4 regions of the Neoaquamicrobium sediminum genome follow, and region 4 is predicted to be linked to each of the others. Evidence: predicted binding sites of a transcription regulator. Region 4 holds the regulator's gene; each other region holds the start of a gene.
The links. The regulator LexA, encoded in region 4, represses DNA repair genes until DNA is damaged. The targets are predictions, from matches to a motif close to TGTTCNNNNTGTGTTCNG.
Positions count from the first base shown of each region.

Region 1: V1479_RS21275 (ImuA family protein) is a predicted target of LexA. The motif match lies at 1,848-1,865, and genes of this name have one in related genera.
Region 2: ruvC (crossover junction endodeoxyribonuclease RuvC) is a predicted target of LexA. The motif match lies at 2,212-2,229, and genes of this name have one in related genera.
Region 3: V1479_RS10685 (single-stranded DNA-binding protein) is a predicted target of LexA. The motif match lies at 1,613-1,630, and genes of this name have one in related genera.

Region 1 covers NZ_JAZHFV010000007.1:171,198-174,994, reverse strand. The annotation lists gene V1479_RS21280 (DUF6504 family protein) at 1-1,140, opposite strand, end outside; gene V1479_RS21275 (ImuA family protein) at 1,055-1,816, opposite strand; gene V1479_RS21270 (hypothetical protein) at 1,965-2,291, shown strand; gene V1479_RS21265 (DUF5131 family protein) at 2,463-2,813, opposite strand; gene V1479_RS21260 (hypothetical protein) at 2,891-3,136, opposite strand; gene V1479_RS21255 (RES family NAD+ phosphorylase) at 3,197-3,784, opposite strand; gene V1479_RS21250 (hypothetical protein) at 3,781-3,797, opposite strand, start outside.
Region 2 covers NZ_JAZHFV010000004.1:96,244-100,040, reverse strand. The annotation lists gene V1479_RS13605 (hypothetical protein) at 1-305, opposite strand, end outside; gene rcdA (protease adaptor protein RcdA) at 788-1,318, shown strand; gene V1479_RS13595 (TSUP family transporter) at 1,322-2,098, opposite strand; gene ruvC (crossover junction endodeoxyribonuclease RuvC) at 2,271-2,795, shown strand; gene ruvA (Holliday junction branch migration protein RuvA) at 2,817-3,437, shown strand; gene ruvB (Holliday junction branch migration DNA helicase RuvB) at 3,479-3,797, shown strand, end outside.
Region 3 covers NZ_JAZHFV010000003.1:36,734-40,530, forward strand. The annotation lists gene uvrA (excinuclease ABC subunit UvrA) at 1-931, opposite strand, end outside; gene V1479_RS10685 (single-stranded DNA-binding protein) at 1,746-2,258, shown strand; gene V1479_RS10690 (GyrI-like domain-containing protein) at 2,268-2,768, shown strand; gene V1479_RS10695 (DUF4168 domain-containing protein) at 3,113-3,556, shown strand; gene V1479_RS10700 (AAA family ATPase) at 3,632-3,797, opposite strand, start outside.
Region 4 covers NZ_JAZHFV010000003.1:262,227-266,023, reverse strand. The annotation lists gene V1479_RS11845 (molybdopterin molybdotransferase MoeA) at 1-946, shown strand, start outside; gene lexA (transcriptional repressor LexA) at 1,080-1,796, shown strand; gene V1479_RS11835 (ComEC/Rec2 family competence protein) at 2,057-3,797, opposite strand, start outside.

The DNA of each region.
Region 1 (3,797 bases), on a different contig from region 4:
GGGGGCGAAGCGATAAAGGCGCCTTTCGCCCACGCGATTGGCGATGACGTCGATCAGCTCGGAGATATCCGGTTCGGGAGCTTCGACAAGCGAGGAGATGACCTGCCGGCTGCATAGCGGTTCTGTGAGGCTTGCGATCAACAGCATCATCTCGATGCCAAAGCCGGGATCGACGGTATCGATACGGTCGGTGAGAAGACGGGTCAGGCGTCTTGCATCGCGCACCGCGGCGGCCGCGCCGACGCGGATTGCCTCGATGCGATTGTCGACGCGGCGAAGCAGGAGGTCGAGGCGCCGCACGCCCAGGCCCTTCGTCTCGAGCACGGCGCAGAGCTGGTCAACGAGTTCGGCGGTATGGTGGCCGATCTGGTCGGCGGTCCCGATCGGTTCGCCGAAGACGCGCCTTGCCTCAGGGCGGTCCGGGGAGCGTACCGGCTCGAAGACCTCCGATGCCCGGGCCATCGCTTGGTCGAGCCTGCGGATGATCTCGGGGCCGAAGCGCAGCGCGAGCGGAGCGTGCGGCGCATCCTCGATCTCGCCTATCCGCTCGAAGCCGAGCGTATGGAGGCCCTCGACGATATGCGGCTGCAATCGCAGCGCGGCGACCGGCAGGTCACGGGTAGCGGCCTCGGTGTGTGCCGGAGGGATGATGCAGATGGGGCGCGCAAGATAGCGGGCCGCGGCATGAGCGGCGCCCCAGGCGTCGGCGATCGCGGCGCGCGCGGCAATGCCGGACGCCTCCATGCGCGCGACCAGATCCTCGAGCATGGCGCGTTCGCCGCCATGCAGATGGTCGGCGCCGGTGGTGTCGATTACAATTCCATCGGGCGGGTCGGGTGCAACGATCGGCGCATAGCGCAGCACCCAGAGCGCGACGCGCTCGAGCGCCGCGGCGTCCTCGGAAGCTTCCATCTCGACGCTCACCAGGTGGGGAACGAGGACCTGGGCCTTGCTTGCGGGTATTCCGAGTCGAAGCCCTGCCCTTCGGGCCGCAACATCGAGGGCGAGCACGACGCGACGTTGACCCTGCCGGCCGAACATGACGATGGGAGTCTCAGCCGCCGGCGCCGATGCGCCGAGCTTGCGCCGCAGCCGGTCGGTCGGCCAGGTCGGAAAATAGAGCGATACAACCCTTGTCATCGCAGGCTTCCACTTCGAAGTCGGCGCTTTCCCCTGCCCGCACGCGCAGCAGCTCGAGCCGCCAGCGGGCGCGGCCTACGCCCGGGACCGGGAGCGGCCGGGAGGGGAGAGCGGAAACACGCCAGCGGCTGACCGCGGCGGTCGGCTGTCCGAAATCGGTGGCGTCGGATTGACGCCGCCACCGGCGAATGGCGATGCCGAGCGTGCCGGATTTCTCGGCAGCAAGCTGCAAGCGGCGCGATTTGTCCGCGGACAGGCGGGCAAGCTCGGCCACGACCGCTCCGAGGCCGCCGTGACGAAGGCCTTCCTCGAAGCAGGCAAGCACCGTGGTTTCGTCACCGGCCTCGACATAGATGACGCGGCCGGGCGCAAGGCCGACCTGGGCGAGAGCCGGAGCAAACAGGTCTGGTCGCGTGACCACCCAAAGCACGCTGCCCGCGGTGCGCGCCGCAAGGCCGGCGGCAAACGATGCGGATGCAGCGCCGTCGACCACGCCGGCACCGCCGCCGGCGACCTCGTGCAGCGCCCCGCACGCCAGCCCGCCTCCCGGCAGAACCCGGTCGATCTCGGGAACCCCGAAGGGCAGCACCGTGCGCCCGCGCGCATGGCCGCGTTCGAGCCCGGCGATTCGGGCTCGAAGGTCGGCGATGACAGCTCTGGTAGCGGCGGCACTCATCTAGCCCTTGAAACGCATCCTGCCTGCGGTATGTTCTACATTTGTTCTCAACCCGACAAAGAGTCAATCCGACTCGTGACCGAGGGTCGATGCCGTAGCGGCACGAGAAGACCTCCAACGGAGGACAAGGCGAGTGGAGTAGAGGCCGATGACGATCATGATCCCTGTCGAGGGCGACGCTGAAAGCGAATGGCAGTTCGAGACGGCCGAGGCCGGTATCCTCGAGGAAATCTGCGAGGCCGGATATTTCGATGATGGGCGGCCTGAGGACGAGGTCGCCTACCTGCTCGACGATTGGGATTTCGACAAGCTGACGAAGGAACACCGCCAGCTTTACGAGGAGCGTATCTATCCCTTGATGCGGGTCTGGTTTTTCGAGCGCGATCGGTTCGACGAAGAGTATGCGCGGCGTCGCGCTGAATGGGTCCACAATTTCCACGCTGATGATCGGCAGCTGGACCTGTTTGCTGGCTGATGGAGCAAGTCGCTCGGCGCGTGGCGGCCGGACTGCCTAAAGGTCGATAAGTGTGACGTGTAGGTCGTCAACAACGTCGGCCAACCCTGGCGCACCGATATGGGGTTTGACGCTCACGGGTCTGAGCTTGCTGGCAACCGACCGGGCCGGGGTTGATCGCCGCTCTCCTCGTTAGTCAATGAGCTCGACGTTGACCAAAGGCCACTTGGGCCCTTCACCAGTTGCCAAATATCCCAATCCCAGATCGTCGAGAATAAATGACGCTGAGACCCGCCATGTAACGTACTCTGAACGGTCGCTTGCGATCGTCTGCACGTAGTGGCGGTAGATACTGGGATACGCCGTACTAAGAACGAACCGATGCTGCGGGCAGAGCGCCATTGCTGCGAAGACCTTGTCGCGCCAGGCTTCTCGAATTTCCGGTTCGAATAGATCTCGCTGCACCTGGACTACCCTGGGGCTGAGCCACCTGAAGGGCTCCAGTACATCTTTGCAGTTCCAGATTGCGGGTTCGGAAGCCATGTTGCGACGTCGCAAGCAAAGGTTTGACTTCGTCCGATCTACACTGAGTCGCGCGCTGCCAGGAAGAAGAATTGGATTCACGCGGCGCTATTTGAGGCTTCTTCGTCCCGCAATACGCGTTCGGCAGCGGGAATCCGCGCCAGCCAAACCGGACCGAGACGATCGATTGCTTCAGCGAATGTATAGCCCGTGCTGGCCAACCAATCCGGCCGGTTCCAGACCATCGCCGCGGCCAACTTTTCGGTCGTTGAAAGGTTCTTGAAATGACCCTTCTTTGCGAGCCGGCACTTGAGGATGATAAAGTCGAGTTCGTCGTCACGCATGTCACGATTCTTTTCCAAACGGCGTCGACGAACTAATCTACCACGCGGAAAATCCAAGGGCTACTGGGCAAGCCCGACACCGTAGTGCTCGGCAATCCGCCAGAACCAGTCCCGATCCAGGTCGACTTCGCGGTCGACCTCGTCAATTGGACTGGCTGACCGGTCGAAGATCGCATAGCAGAGCTCCGTGTCGTCATGCCGGGCATGGTAGGCAATGCCATCGGCCCCTATCGGGTGCCCGAAAAGAGCCGCCGACCACGCTTGCGGAACGTCATACGGCAGCCCGCTATGGGTCACCTCGGCCGTGGCCCCAAGCCGGGCGAGACCCGAACCGGCAAGCCGGATCAGTGTCACCTTCCTGGTGGCGGCAAGAAGGACATGAGCCTTGCGCTGGAGTAGATCGGTGTCGATCAGCGTGCCGCCGGGCTTGCGCAGGAACGTCTCTGCGAAGGCGCCGGCCCCCTGCCTGGCGGCGTAGAGAACACCATATGAGCCGTCCGGGGCATTGAAACGACCGTCCTGCGACGTGTCAAAGAAGATTGGCTCGCACTTCGCTGTGTAGAAGCGGTGAAGCTCCTTGTCTGCCGGACGCTCGATGAGTTCCGGTTGACGCCCATGCAGATCGGCGGGAGGGAGCGGGCCGCTCACGCCCCTTGCGCGC
Region 2 (3,797 bases), on a different contig from region 4:
GAGCTGGCCGCCTGCCGCACAAGCAGGAATTCGACAAGGAACGCCACGAAAACGAAGGTTGAAAGCAGGTGGTCGACCACGGAAGCGTTCGACGTACGGGTCGCCTTGACGATCTCGACGAACAGCAGCGCCAGCGCAAGCAGCACGATCATATCGGCGATGCTCATGGCCCATATGCCGCCCGAGAGCATGGTCAGCGAGAACATCTCCGCCTGCCACGGGTCGCCGAGGTCGCCGAACAGCCCCGCAAGGCCGAGGTTAAAGACGACGAAGGGAACGATCATCAGCGGGATATGGGCGAACATGGCGGGCTCCGGACACGTGGGTTACTTTGTAGCGCGAAAAACCGCTGCGCGGTCAAGCATCTGCTTCAGGCGAGAGACCACGAATCACCCGCTTCCAGACACTTATGATGAGGCGTGCCGCAGCGTTGATCTGTTCCGGATCGATACAGTTTCGATCAAAATTAACCATCCTGTTAAGCTTCGATTAAGCTTTACATGGCATTACTGTGTGCATCCAGTGATCTGGATTCTTACCGAGTGGCTGGGCCACTCCGTTTGACGCCTCCCTGTTAACTCCTGAGAGCCGCCTTTGCGGCTCTTTTTTTATGCCCGGTTCCCTTATTTCCGCCATCTCGACCGCGTTAACCTTTCGTTAAACACGTGCTTGCCTTCGGAAGGCCGAGGGATCAAAGTCCGGTCGATATCGTTTAGGCACCGGCGACCGAGAGCCGGGACCGCCGGACGAGGGAATGCAGCGTCAGTAAATTCGCGGGGTGCAGGTCATGCAAGAGCAGGGTCACGGGGAAACCAACACGATCAAGCTCGCCGAGAGGCGCGTCTTTTCCAATTCCTTCAAGCCCCTCTACAACGAAGGCATGACGCTGGTTGAACGGGCTGCCGAATATCTCGACGGTGAAGGCCGAGCGGCCGCAAAGACGCTGACGCGCGTCGGCGCGACACTATACGCTGCAGAGTCGATGCGGCTGACGACACGGCTGATGCAGATTGCCTCGTGGCTGCTGCTCCAGCGCGCTGCGAACTCCGGTGAGATGACCCGCGACCAGGTGGCCGCCGAGAAGGCCAAGGTACGGCTCGACACGACCTCAGCACCGACCGACACGGCTGGCTGGACCGAATTGCCGGACACTTTCCGCACGATCGTCGATCATTCGCTGCGTCTTCAGGCGCTGGTGCGTCGTATGGACGACGAGATCTACGGCGAGTCGGCGAGCCAGCGCTACGTGGCCCCGCAGCGCGGCAACCCGGTGTCTGACCAGATCAATCTGCTGCACACGGCTTTTGCCCGCGGGTAGTCGCTATCCGGCCAGTTGGCGGGCAATTGCATCGAAAACGCTATCGAAGGCGGGCAGCGCCAGCAGCGCCGCCATGACGACGAGCGCGAAGGTCACCATCCGGTAGAGCCACTCGCCGCCTCGGGAAAACATCGCCCAGCCGGCAAGAATGCCGACGAAATAGGCAGGCGCAGCCAGCAGCCCCAGCGTGACGATGTCTCGCTGGAACAGCCCGGCAAACCAGAGATTGCCGATCGAGACGAACTCCCCGAGCAGGAACAGCGACAGCAGGTTGGCCCTGATGATGGTGGCCGGGATCCCGCTCGCCATCCAGTAGGCGATGACGGGCGGGCCGGGTATCGACGCCACGCCGGAGAGCACGCCCGCCACACCGCCAACGCCCAGCGAAGTGAGCCGGTTGCGCGGGCCCTTATAGCGCCAGCCCGTCCACAACACGAAGACACAGCATAGGATTGCGCCACAGATCATCCAGCGCAGCACCGTCTCGTCGCCATGTGTCAGCAGCCAGATGCCCGCCGGGAACAGAAGGAACAGTCCAAGCGTGACCGGCAGCACTTCCTGCCAGCGCGCGATACGCAGCGCCGGCACCGTGACAGGCACGGATGGCAGCGAGTCGATGATGACGATAATGACCAGGGCCGCCTTCGGCCCATACAAGGCACCCGCCACCGGAGCCACGATCATGCCGGTGCCGAAGCCGGACAGTCCCTTGGCAACGCCGGCAACGAGCACGACTGCCAGCAGGGTCATCATTGAAAGGTCGAGCGGCGGAAGGTTCATCTTGTCCGGCTGTATGCGATCGGAAGTTGCGGCAAGGCGATACAGCCCGAGACCGCATAGAGACAGTACAAGGGGGGAACCGCAACGCTGGTCCAGCACACAGCCCTGCCATTTGTTGCCGGTTTGTTCACTTTTCCATGGCATTGCCCGATGATCGGACTAGGGTGACATCATGAACGACACGATTCGCGTCATCGGCATCGACCCCGGCCTGCGCCGCACCGGCTGGGGTGTGGTGGAGGCACAGGGCAACACGCTGCGCTTTGTCGCGGCCGGCACGGTGCGCTCGAACGACAAGGACGACCTCGCATCTCGCCTGCGTCAGATCCACGACGGTCTGTCTGCAATCGTGCACGGGCAGATGCCGCACGAGGCGGCCGTCGAGCAGACATTCGTCAACAAGGACGCGACCGCGACGCTGAAGCTCGGCCAGGCGCGCGGCGTCGCGATGCTGGTGCCGGCGCTGGCCGGCCTGCAGGTTTCGGAATATGCACCCAACGCCGTCAAGAAGGCGGTGATCGGCGTCGGCCATGGCGACAAGAAGCAGATTCATATGATGGTGCGCGTGCTGATGCCGCGAGCGTCCTTCGACAGCGACGATGCGGCGGATGCGCTCGCCATCGCCATCTGCCATGTTCACCATCGCCAGAGCGTGACGGGGCGGCTGGCGGCGGCCGCACTTGCGGCGGCCGGTTAAAACAACGAGCGGGTGGCGGGGATGATCGGCAAGCTCAAGGGAACGGTCGACGAGATCGACGAGGATCACTGCATTATCGACGTTCACGGCGTCGGCTATGTTGCTTATTGCCCGGCTCGTACGCTGGCGGCGCTGCCCGGCAGGGGCGAGGCGGCCGTGCTCTTCATCGAGACCTATGTGCGCGAGGACATGATCCGGCTCTACGGTTTCGCGACGGTGCTAGAGCGGGAGTGGTTCCGCCTGCTGCAAAACAATGTCCAGGGCGTCGGCGCCAAGGTCGCGCTGGCGGTGCTGTCGACCCTGTCGCCTTCGGAACTCGCCAACGCGATCGCGCTGCGCGACATCGCCATGGTGGCCAGGGCGCCGGGCGTCGGCAAGAAGGTAGCCGAGCGCATCGTCACCGAGCTTAAATCGAAGGCGCCCGCCTTCGCAGGCGATGCATCCGGCACGATCGGCTTCAAGCAGGAGATCGGCGAAGGCGTGGCGCCGGCGCCGATTGCCGACGCGATCTCGGCGCTGACCAATCTCGGCTACTCGCGCGACATGGCTGCAAACGCCGTCGCGGCTGCCATGAAAGCCGCCGGCGAGGATGCGGATGCGGCCAAGCTCATCCGGCTCGGGCTGAAGGAACTGGCGCGGTGAGCAGGCTTGTGCCGAAGCGCGCCGCGTGAAATGAAAAAGCCATGAACACCGCCCCCCGTCTCATATCGGCAGAAAAGCGCGGCGAGGACGTCGAGCAGACGCTACGTCCGCAGTCGCTTGACGAATTCGTCGGCCAGGCGGCGGCGCGCGCCAACCTCAAAGTCTTCATCGAAGCCGCCAAGAATCGCGGCGAGGCGCTCGACCACGTGCTGTTCGTCGGTCCGCCGGGCCTCGGCAAGACCACACTGGCGCAGATCATGGCGCGCGAGCTGGGCGTCAATTTTCGCTCGACCTCTGGCCCCGTCATCGCCAAGGCGGGCGACCTTGCGGCCCTTCTGACCAATCTCGAGGACCGCGACG
Region 3 (3,797 bases), 230 kb from region 4:
GGTCGATGGCGCGCTGGGTGCCGAGCCCGTCGCAGGTGGGGCAGGCGCCGAAGGGGTTGTTGAACGAGAACAGCCGCGGCTCGATCTCGGGGATCGTGAAGCCGGAGACCGGGCAGGCGAATTTCTCCGAGAACAGGATGCGCTCGTGGGTCTCGTTCTTGGACTTGTTGACCGCCTCCTGGCCGGTCTGGCTGGCGTCGAGCGGCCTGTCGGCGAACTCGGCGACCGCAATGCCCTCGGCGAGCTTGAGCGCGGTTTCGAGCGAGTCGGCCAGCCGCGCGGCGAGGTCCGGCCGCACCACCACGCGGTCGACCACCACGTCGATGTCGTGCTTGTATTTCTTGTCGAGCGCCGGCACCTCGCCGATCTCGTAGAACTGGCCGTCGACCTTGACGCGCTGGAAGCCCTTCTTCTGGAGCTCGGCCAGTTCCTTGCGGTATTCGCCCTTGCGGCCGCGCACGATGGGCGCGGTGATGTAGAGCCGCGTGCCTTCGTCGAGCGCCAGCACGCGGTCGACCATCTGGCTGACCGTCTGGCTCTCGATCGGCAGGCCGGTTGCCGGCGAATAGGGCACGCCGACGCGCGCGAAGAGCAGGCGCATGTAGTCGTAGATCTCGGTGACGGTGCCGACCGTCGAGCGCGGGTTCTTCGACGTCGTCTTCTGCTCGATCGAGATGGCCGGCGACAGGCCGTCGATCTGGTCCACGTCCGGCTTCTGCATCATCTCGAGGAACTGCCGGGCATAGGCCGACAGGCTCTCCACGTAGCGCCGCTGCCCCTCGGCGTAGATGGTGTCGAAGGCGAGCGACGACTTGCCCGAGCCGGACAGGCCGGTCATGACGATCAACTGGTCGCGCGGCAGGTCGAGATCGACATTCTTGAGATTGTGCTCGCGCGCGCCGCGAATGGAGATGAATTTCTGGTCCGCCATGGTCCCGTGTGCCGCCTTACATCAGAACGGCCGGCGTCGTAGCCGGCCAGACCCCGGATATGGTGTTGTTGGTGCCGTCCGTCGAGGCCGGCGGCCTCCGGAAAACCGCCTCTGGCTTTTCACGCGTTTTCGCACACAGGGCAAGCAGAAAGAACAGAGAGCGAACAGCTCCTGACAATCCGTTGGCAGGAGGACGCGGCCACTGGCGATCACGAATTGTTGCCGGATCAGCCTCGACGGTTGACGTGGGGGCAGGGCGGAGTCATGCTCTCCCGGTCAGATGAAGCTCGCCTCGGCGGTCGTCCTGGTACGCCCAAGGGGTGTCGGAAACACGGCAAGGCTTGAGCGCGTCTGCGACAGGAGAAACTGCAAAGGGAGATGAGGCATGACCCCGCCGGACAGTCCCAGCAGGCTCCACCACGATGTGGAGCCACGATAACCTGAAGGCGCGGGCACATCGCGGCCTCGTTATCGATCAACCTACAATTTGACAGATAGTCGGATCATCGGGCGACGACCCGAGACGCATCCGAAAAAAGTGCCGGTAATCCATTCCCGGCAACAGAGCAAAGGCTCTCAACGGCCCCGACCACGTCCCGAACGTGGCGGGGCTTTCTTCGTCGCCGGCAGCGACCGAATCGCAGAGGCTGCCGGGATTGTCAGGAGCCCCATTCTCTTGTAAAGAACAAATAAAGAACAATGAAAACTGTGGAGATGTCGCCGAGCGGGCGGCCGGCGGGGCGAATCCGCGAGGGCGTTCGGATAATGTGCCGCGACATCGATGTCAGGTTTAGGACGAGCGCAGGAGAGCGTCATGGCGGGTAGCGTCAACAAGGTCATTCTGGTGGGTAATCTGGGCGCCGATCCGGAAATCCGCCGGCTCAACTCCGGCGACCCGGTCGTCAACCTGCGCATCGCCACCTCCGAGACATGGCGCGACAAGCAGTCCGGGGAGCGGCGCGAGAAGACCGAGTGGCACAACGTCGTCATCTTCAACGACAACCTTGCCAAGGTCGCCGAGCAGTACCTGAAGAAAGGCGCGAAGGTTTATCTCGAGGGCCAGCTCCAGACCCGCAAATGGCAGGACCAGCAGGGACAGGATCGCTACACGACCGAGGTCGTGCTGCAGAAGTTCCGCGGCGAGCTGCAGATGCTCGACACACGCGGTGAGGGCGGCGGCGGCCAGGTCGGCTACGATCGCGGCGGCTCCCAGGGCGGCGGGCGCGGCTCCGATTTCGGCCAGTCCGGACCAGGCGATCAGGGTCGCGGCGGCGGTGGCGGCGGCGGCGGATACTCGCGCGACCTGGACGACGAGATCCCTTTCTAAGGCTCTCCCATGTGCCTTCTGTGCAGCGAGGCCGCAGCGGCGGATCAGGGCATTGCCCTGACCGAGCGGCCCGCTCACCGGCTTTGCGGTCTTTATTGGGAAGGCAGCTACGGAGAGGCGGCGCGAGGGGCGATCCATTCCGTTATCCGAGACGTTCAGGCCTTCGCGGCGCGGCGGGAAAGCGGCTGGCGCAGCCCGATCGTCGGGCTGTCGTGGAACGACCGGCCGGACGGTTTCCGCTACTTCGTCGGCATTGCGATGGATGACGCAGGCGAACTGCCGGAGGGGTTCGGATCGCTTGTTCTGCCTGAAATGACGCTGGCGAGTTCCTGGCATGGAGCCGGCGACGGAGAGGTGGTCGCACATTATGTGCGAATGATCGACTGGGTGAAAACCCGGAGTCTTTCCTGGGACAAGCGTCACTTTCACCACCGGGAAGAATACCCGCACGATGTGGACCTGACGAAACCGCCGGCGCTGCGGCTGCTCATTCCGGTCTCGCCTGCATAAACCGGCACGGCTTAACCCGCTTTCCAGCCAAATAGGTTCGTTGGGCGCTGCGATGTTGCGGCCGGGAAAACCCGGGGCGAAACGGCCGGGCTCGTTCGGTGACAGAAGCCGCAGCACGTGCCCAGCCCGGAACGTTGATTGCAGCGTCCGCCGGCAGGCTCAGTAAAGAAATGTCTCTTTCGTTCGGACAAAGTGACCGTGCTGCCGCGTCATTCGGCTGAGCTTGCCACAGTCTTGGCAGCTTCGCGCGCTTCGTTCCGCGGCGGGGTTCCGTAACCCGACCGGAGAGTCGGTGCTGCGAGGGTCTTTTCCCGTCCGCACGGACCAAGAAGAGGAATTGAAACATGAGTTTGAACAGGATCTTGCTGTCGGGCCTTTCCGCGCTCGCTATCGTCACCGGCACTGTGCTTGGCGCTGCCAACGCCCAGGATGCCGCGCCGCAAACACCACCGCCGGCGGAAGCCGCGCCGCAGCCAGAAGCACCTGCCGCCGCCGCACCTGCGATGGACGAGACGAAGCTGAAATCCTTCGCCGTCGCCTTTCTCGAGGTGACCAAGGTCACCGAGAGCTACAAGCCGCAGATCGAGGCTGCAGGCACAACAGAAGACCAGCAGCGACTTCAGCAGGAGGCGGGTGAAAAGATGGTCGAGGCGGTCAACAACGCCGACGGCATTTCGGTCGAGGAGTACAACACGATCATCCAGGCGGCACAGACCAATCCCGACCTGGCGCAGCAGATCAACGGCCACATCACCGAAGCGGCCGGAGCCCAGCAGCCGGCGCAATAAACGCCGGGGCAGAGTCGTCCCGGCTGTTCTCCTTGCGGCCGGGACGGCGACTTCGGGCCTTTCGCCCGACTTTCGTCAGGACAGTCGATACGCTCCACTTTGCAGGGCGACTGTCACGCTCCGAAGCAGCGCTTCCCTATCGAGGTCTCTCGTGTCGAGCACGTGTTTCTCGAGGGAATCGAGCGTGGAGAACTGGCGATGCAGAGCCGTGATGGGTTCTGGATCGGACAGGGTGTTACCT
Region 4 (3,797 bases):
CGGCGAGGCCGTACGCATCTTCACAGGCGCACCTGTCCCCGAAGGCGCGGATGCGGTTCTGCTTCAGGAAGATGCCGAGCCGGACGAAGACGGACTAACCATCCGCGCCAGCGAAGCGGTCACCCCTGGCCGTCACGTAAGGGCTGCCGGGCTCGATTTCCGCGTCGGCGACATCCTTTTGGCCAAAGGCCGGGCGCTCGACGCTGCAGCGCTGTCGCTCGCAGCAGCCGGCAACCACCCGCTCCTTTCGGTGGTGCGCACGCCGCTGGTCGCGATCCTGGCCACGGGCAGCGAGTTGCTGCCGCCCGGTTCGGAACCCGGGCCCGACCAGATCATCGCATCGAACGGCTATGGGGTCGCGGCGCTGGCGCGCGATGCAGGCGCTCGGGTGCTGGATCTCGGCATCGCGCCTGACGATCGCGGCGTGCTTGCCGAGCGCGTCCGTGACGCAATCTCGGCCGGTGCCGACGTGATCGTGACGCTCGGCGGTGCTTCGGTCGGCGACCACGACCTCGTCCGCGAGGTGCTTACTGGCGAAGGCATGGCGCTCGAGTTCTGGAAGATCGCCATGCGCCCCGGCAAGCCGCTGATGTTCGGCAGACTAGCCGAGACCCGTGTACTCGGCCTGCCGGGAAATCCGGTTTCAAGCCTCGTCTGCGCGCATCTGTTCCTGAAACCGCTGCTCGCGAAGCTTGGCGGCCGCCCACATGTTGCCGACATAAGGGAAGCCGTCCTTGGCGAAGCCATGAAGGCCAACGATCACCGGCAGGATTATGTCCGCGCGGCAGCGACGCTTGAGGACGGGCGCCTCGTTGCAAGGCCGTTCGCCGTGCAGGATTCCTCGATGCTGACGACACTGGCGCACGCCAACGCGCTCATCATCCGCGAACCGAACGTGGCCGCGTCGGAGGCGGGTGATGCCTGCCGCGTGTTGATGCTGCGCTGAGCCTGGCTTGGGCAATAAGGGCGGCCTCGAGCTGCCAAGTTCACGATAATTTAAGCCGTTGCGGAACACAACTGGAACAGATAGTGTTTGTTCTGGTTTTGTTTATGGACTGATTCCCAAAAGGGGCAACAGAATGCTGACGCGCAAGCAACACGAACTGCTTCTCTTCATCCATGAAAGGCTGAAGGAAACTGGCATTCCCCCTTCCTTCGACGAGATGAAGGAGGCGCTCGACCTCGCTTCCAAGTCCGGTATTCACCGCCTGATTACGGCGCTCGAGGAGCGCGGCTTCATTCGACGCCTGCCCAACAGGGCACGTGCGCTGGAAGTGCTGCGGCTGCCGGACTCGATCGCGCCGGGGCTCAATGCGGCCAAAAAGTTCTCGCCCAGCGTCATTCAAGGCAGCCTTGGCCGAGCGCCTGAACCCTCGCGCATCCAGGCTGCCAGCAATGACGATGATGCCGGTGCGGCCGTTGCGATTCCCGTAATGGGCCGGATTGCCGCCGGCGTGCCGATCGAGGCGATCCAGCACAGGACGCATTCGATCAGCGTTCCGCCGGAAATGCTTTCGGGCGGCGAGCACTACGCACTCGAGGTCAAGGGCGACTCGATGATCGAGGCTGGCATCTTCGACGGCGACACCGTCATCATCCGCGACGGCCAGACCGCCAATCCCGGCGACATCGTGGTGGCGCTCGTCGACGATGAGGAAGCAACCCTCAAGCGGTTCCGCCGCAAGGGCGCCTCGATCGCACTGGAGGCCGCCAATCCGGCCTACGAAACCCGTATCTTCGGTCCCGATCGCGTGAAGGTGCAAGGCAGGCTTGTCGGGCTTATTCGGCGGTATTGAGCGGCCCTTAGACAAGGTCATGCTCGACTGAGGATGAGCATGAGGGGCGGATTGATCGAATCCAACCTATTGGGCTCTATGCACGTCAAGGAATAGCCCGTCGGGCAGCAGGATTCCCGGGCGATGCACACCCTCCCTCATGCTGAGATGCGAGCCCCCGGGTCTTGCCTTCGGCGAGCCCGAGGACAGGCTCCGCGAGCCTTGAAGGACGCACCGATCAGCGCTTCCGCTGCAAAGGTATCGCGGCAGCCGGCGGGGTGTTACTCACCTTGCGATTTCTGCCAGGGTGGAAGTCCCCTCGCCTCCCGCGAATACTGCCGGTGCGCGTGCCAGTGCCGATAAGGTTCGCGGATCGCGAAACGGATGTTTGGGTATAAAGCCGGTCTCGCGGAAGTGCGATCCAAGTCGCTGGCGCCTGTGCCAGGGCTTGCTCCGGTCCCGCGTGTTTCCCTGATGATGTCGTTCTCGAAGACGATCTCGGCGCTGCCGCGGCGGGCCAGATCGCGCTTGGTGATGACCGCAACGCTGCTATCCCGGCAAGGATTGTTCGCAGTGGCGTCGTCGATGACGATCAGGCTGGCATAAGAACACGCAGTCGAAGCCGTTCGTTCGCCGTCGGCGTGAACGACTATGCCGCCGCCGCCATGGCGCGCTATGCAAAGCCCTTCGCCGCACCGGAAAGGCAACTCGCTCTCATCGTCACTCAGGGCGGCATGAGGCGGGAGCCCGGCATCACCTTCGATGGGCCAAACCAGTTCGCCGGCTTGTGCGGCCCGCTGCCAATTCTGGATGGTAAAGGCGCTTGGTCGCGCGCGGTTGACGGCGAGGCGCCCATTGCCGCGATCGACAGCAACGAGCCGCGCGTCCTCCGAGACGAAGACATGCGGCAACTGCCGTGTCGCGATCAGGAACGCCCCGGCGATGAGCAGCGGAAGTGCTGCCCAGCGCAGGGCGCTGCCAGCCATCGTCAGGATCGCCAGCGCTGCGGTCAGCATCAGCACCGCCGAAAGCGGGATCGCGCCGGTGGCGTCGAATGCCGATCGCTCGGCAAGCCACACGGCTATCGAATTCATCGCGGATATGCCCATCCCCATCGCATACAACGCCGGCCCTTCGAGGCCGAAGGGCATCAACAGGCATGCGAGCACCGCCGCCGGCATGACGACGGCGGAGACGAATGGCATTGCCGCAAGGTTGGCGACGAGGCCGAGCGGCGAAACCTGCTGGAAGTGCCATGCGGTGAAAAGCGCCGTTGCGAGACCCGCGACGACTGACGTCAGCGACAGTCCCGAGACGTATTTCATGCCCGTTGTGAAGGCCAGCCGCACGGGACCGTACTTTGCGGCCTGTCGGCGCGGCGTCCGCCTTTCGCGGTACGAGGCCCAGGCCGCGTAAGCGGCCACAAGCGCGGCGGTTGCGGCAAACGACATGTGGAAGCTCGGCCCCATCACCTCATGCGGGGCAATCAGCAGGATGATGACGGCCGATATGGCAAGGTTGCGCATCGTGAGCGCCGCGCGGTCGACCATGACCGCAAGCAGCATCACCGCAAGCATGGTGAAGCTGCGCTGCGCGGCAATGCCTGCGCCCGAAATGACGAGGTAGGCCGCCGTCGCGGTGAGCGCACCGAAGGCGGCATATTTCTTCGCCGGCCATCGCGACGAAAAGCCCGGTGCAAGCGCAAAGGCGGTTCGCAAGCCGAACATAACGGTCCCGGCCACCAGGGCCATATGCAGGCCGGAGATGGAGATGACGTGATAGAGCCCGACCACCCGCAGTGCCTCGTTCATCTCTTCCGGTATGCCTGCGCGGATACCCGTAATCAGCGCGGCCGCGATAGCGCCCTCAGGGCCGCCGATGCTGGCCGCGATGTCCTGCGCCATGCGCGTACGCCAGCCCTCCACCCATGCGGCGGCGGCAGTCATCAACCCGGGTTTGTCTGCCGTTTCCACGAGCTCCGGATTTCTGAGGAAAAAGCCGACCGCGCCGATACCGTCGAAG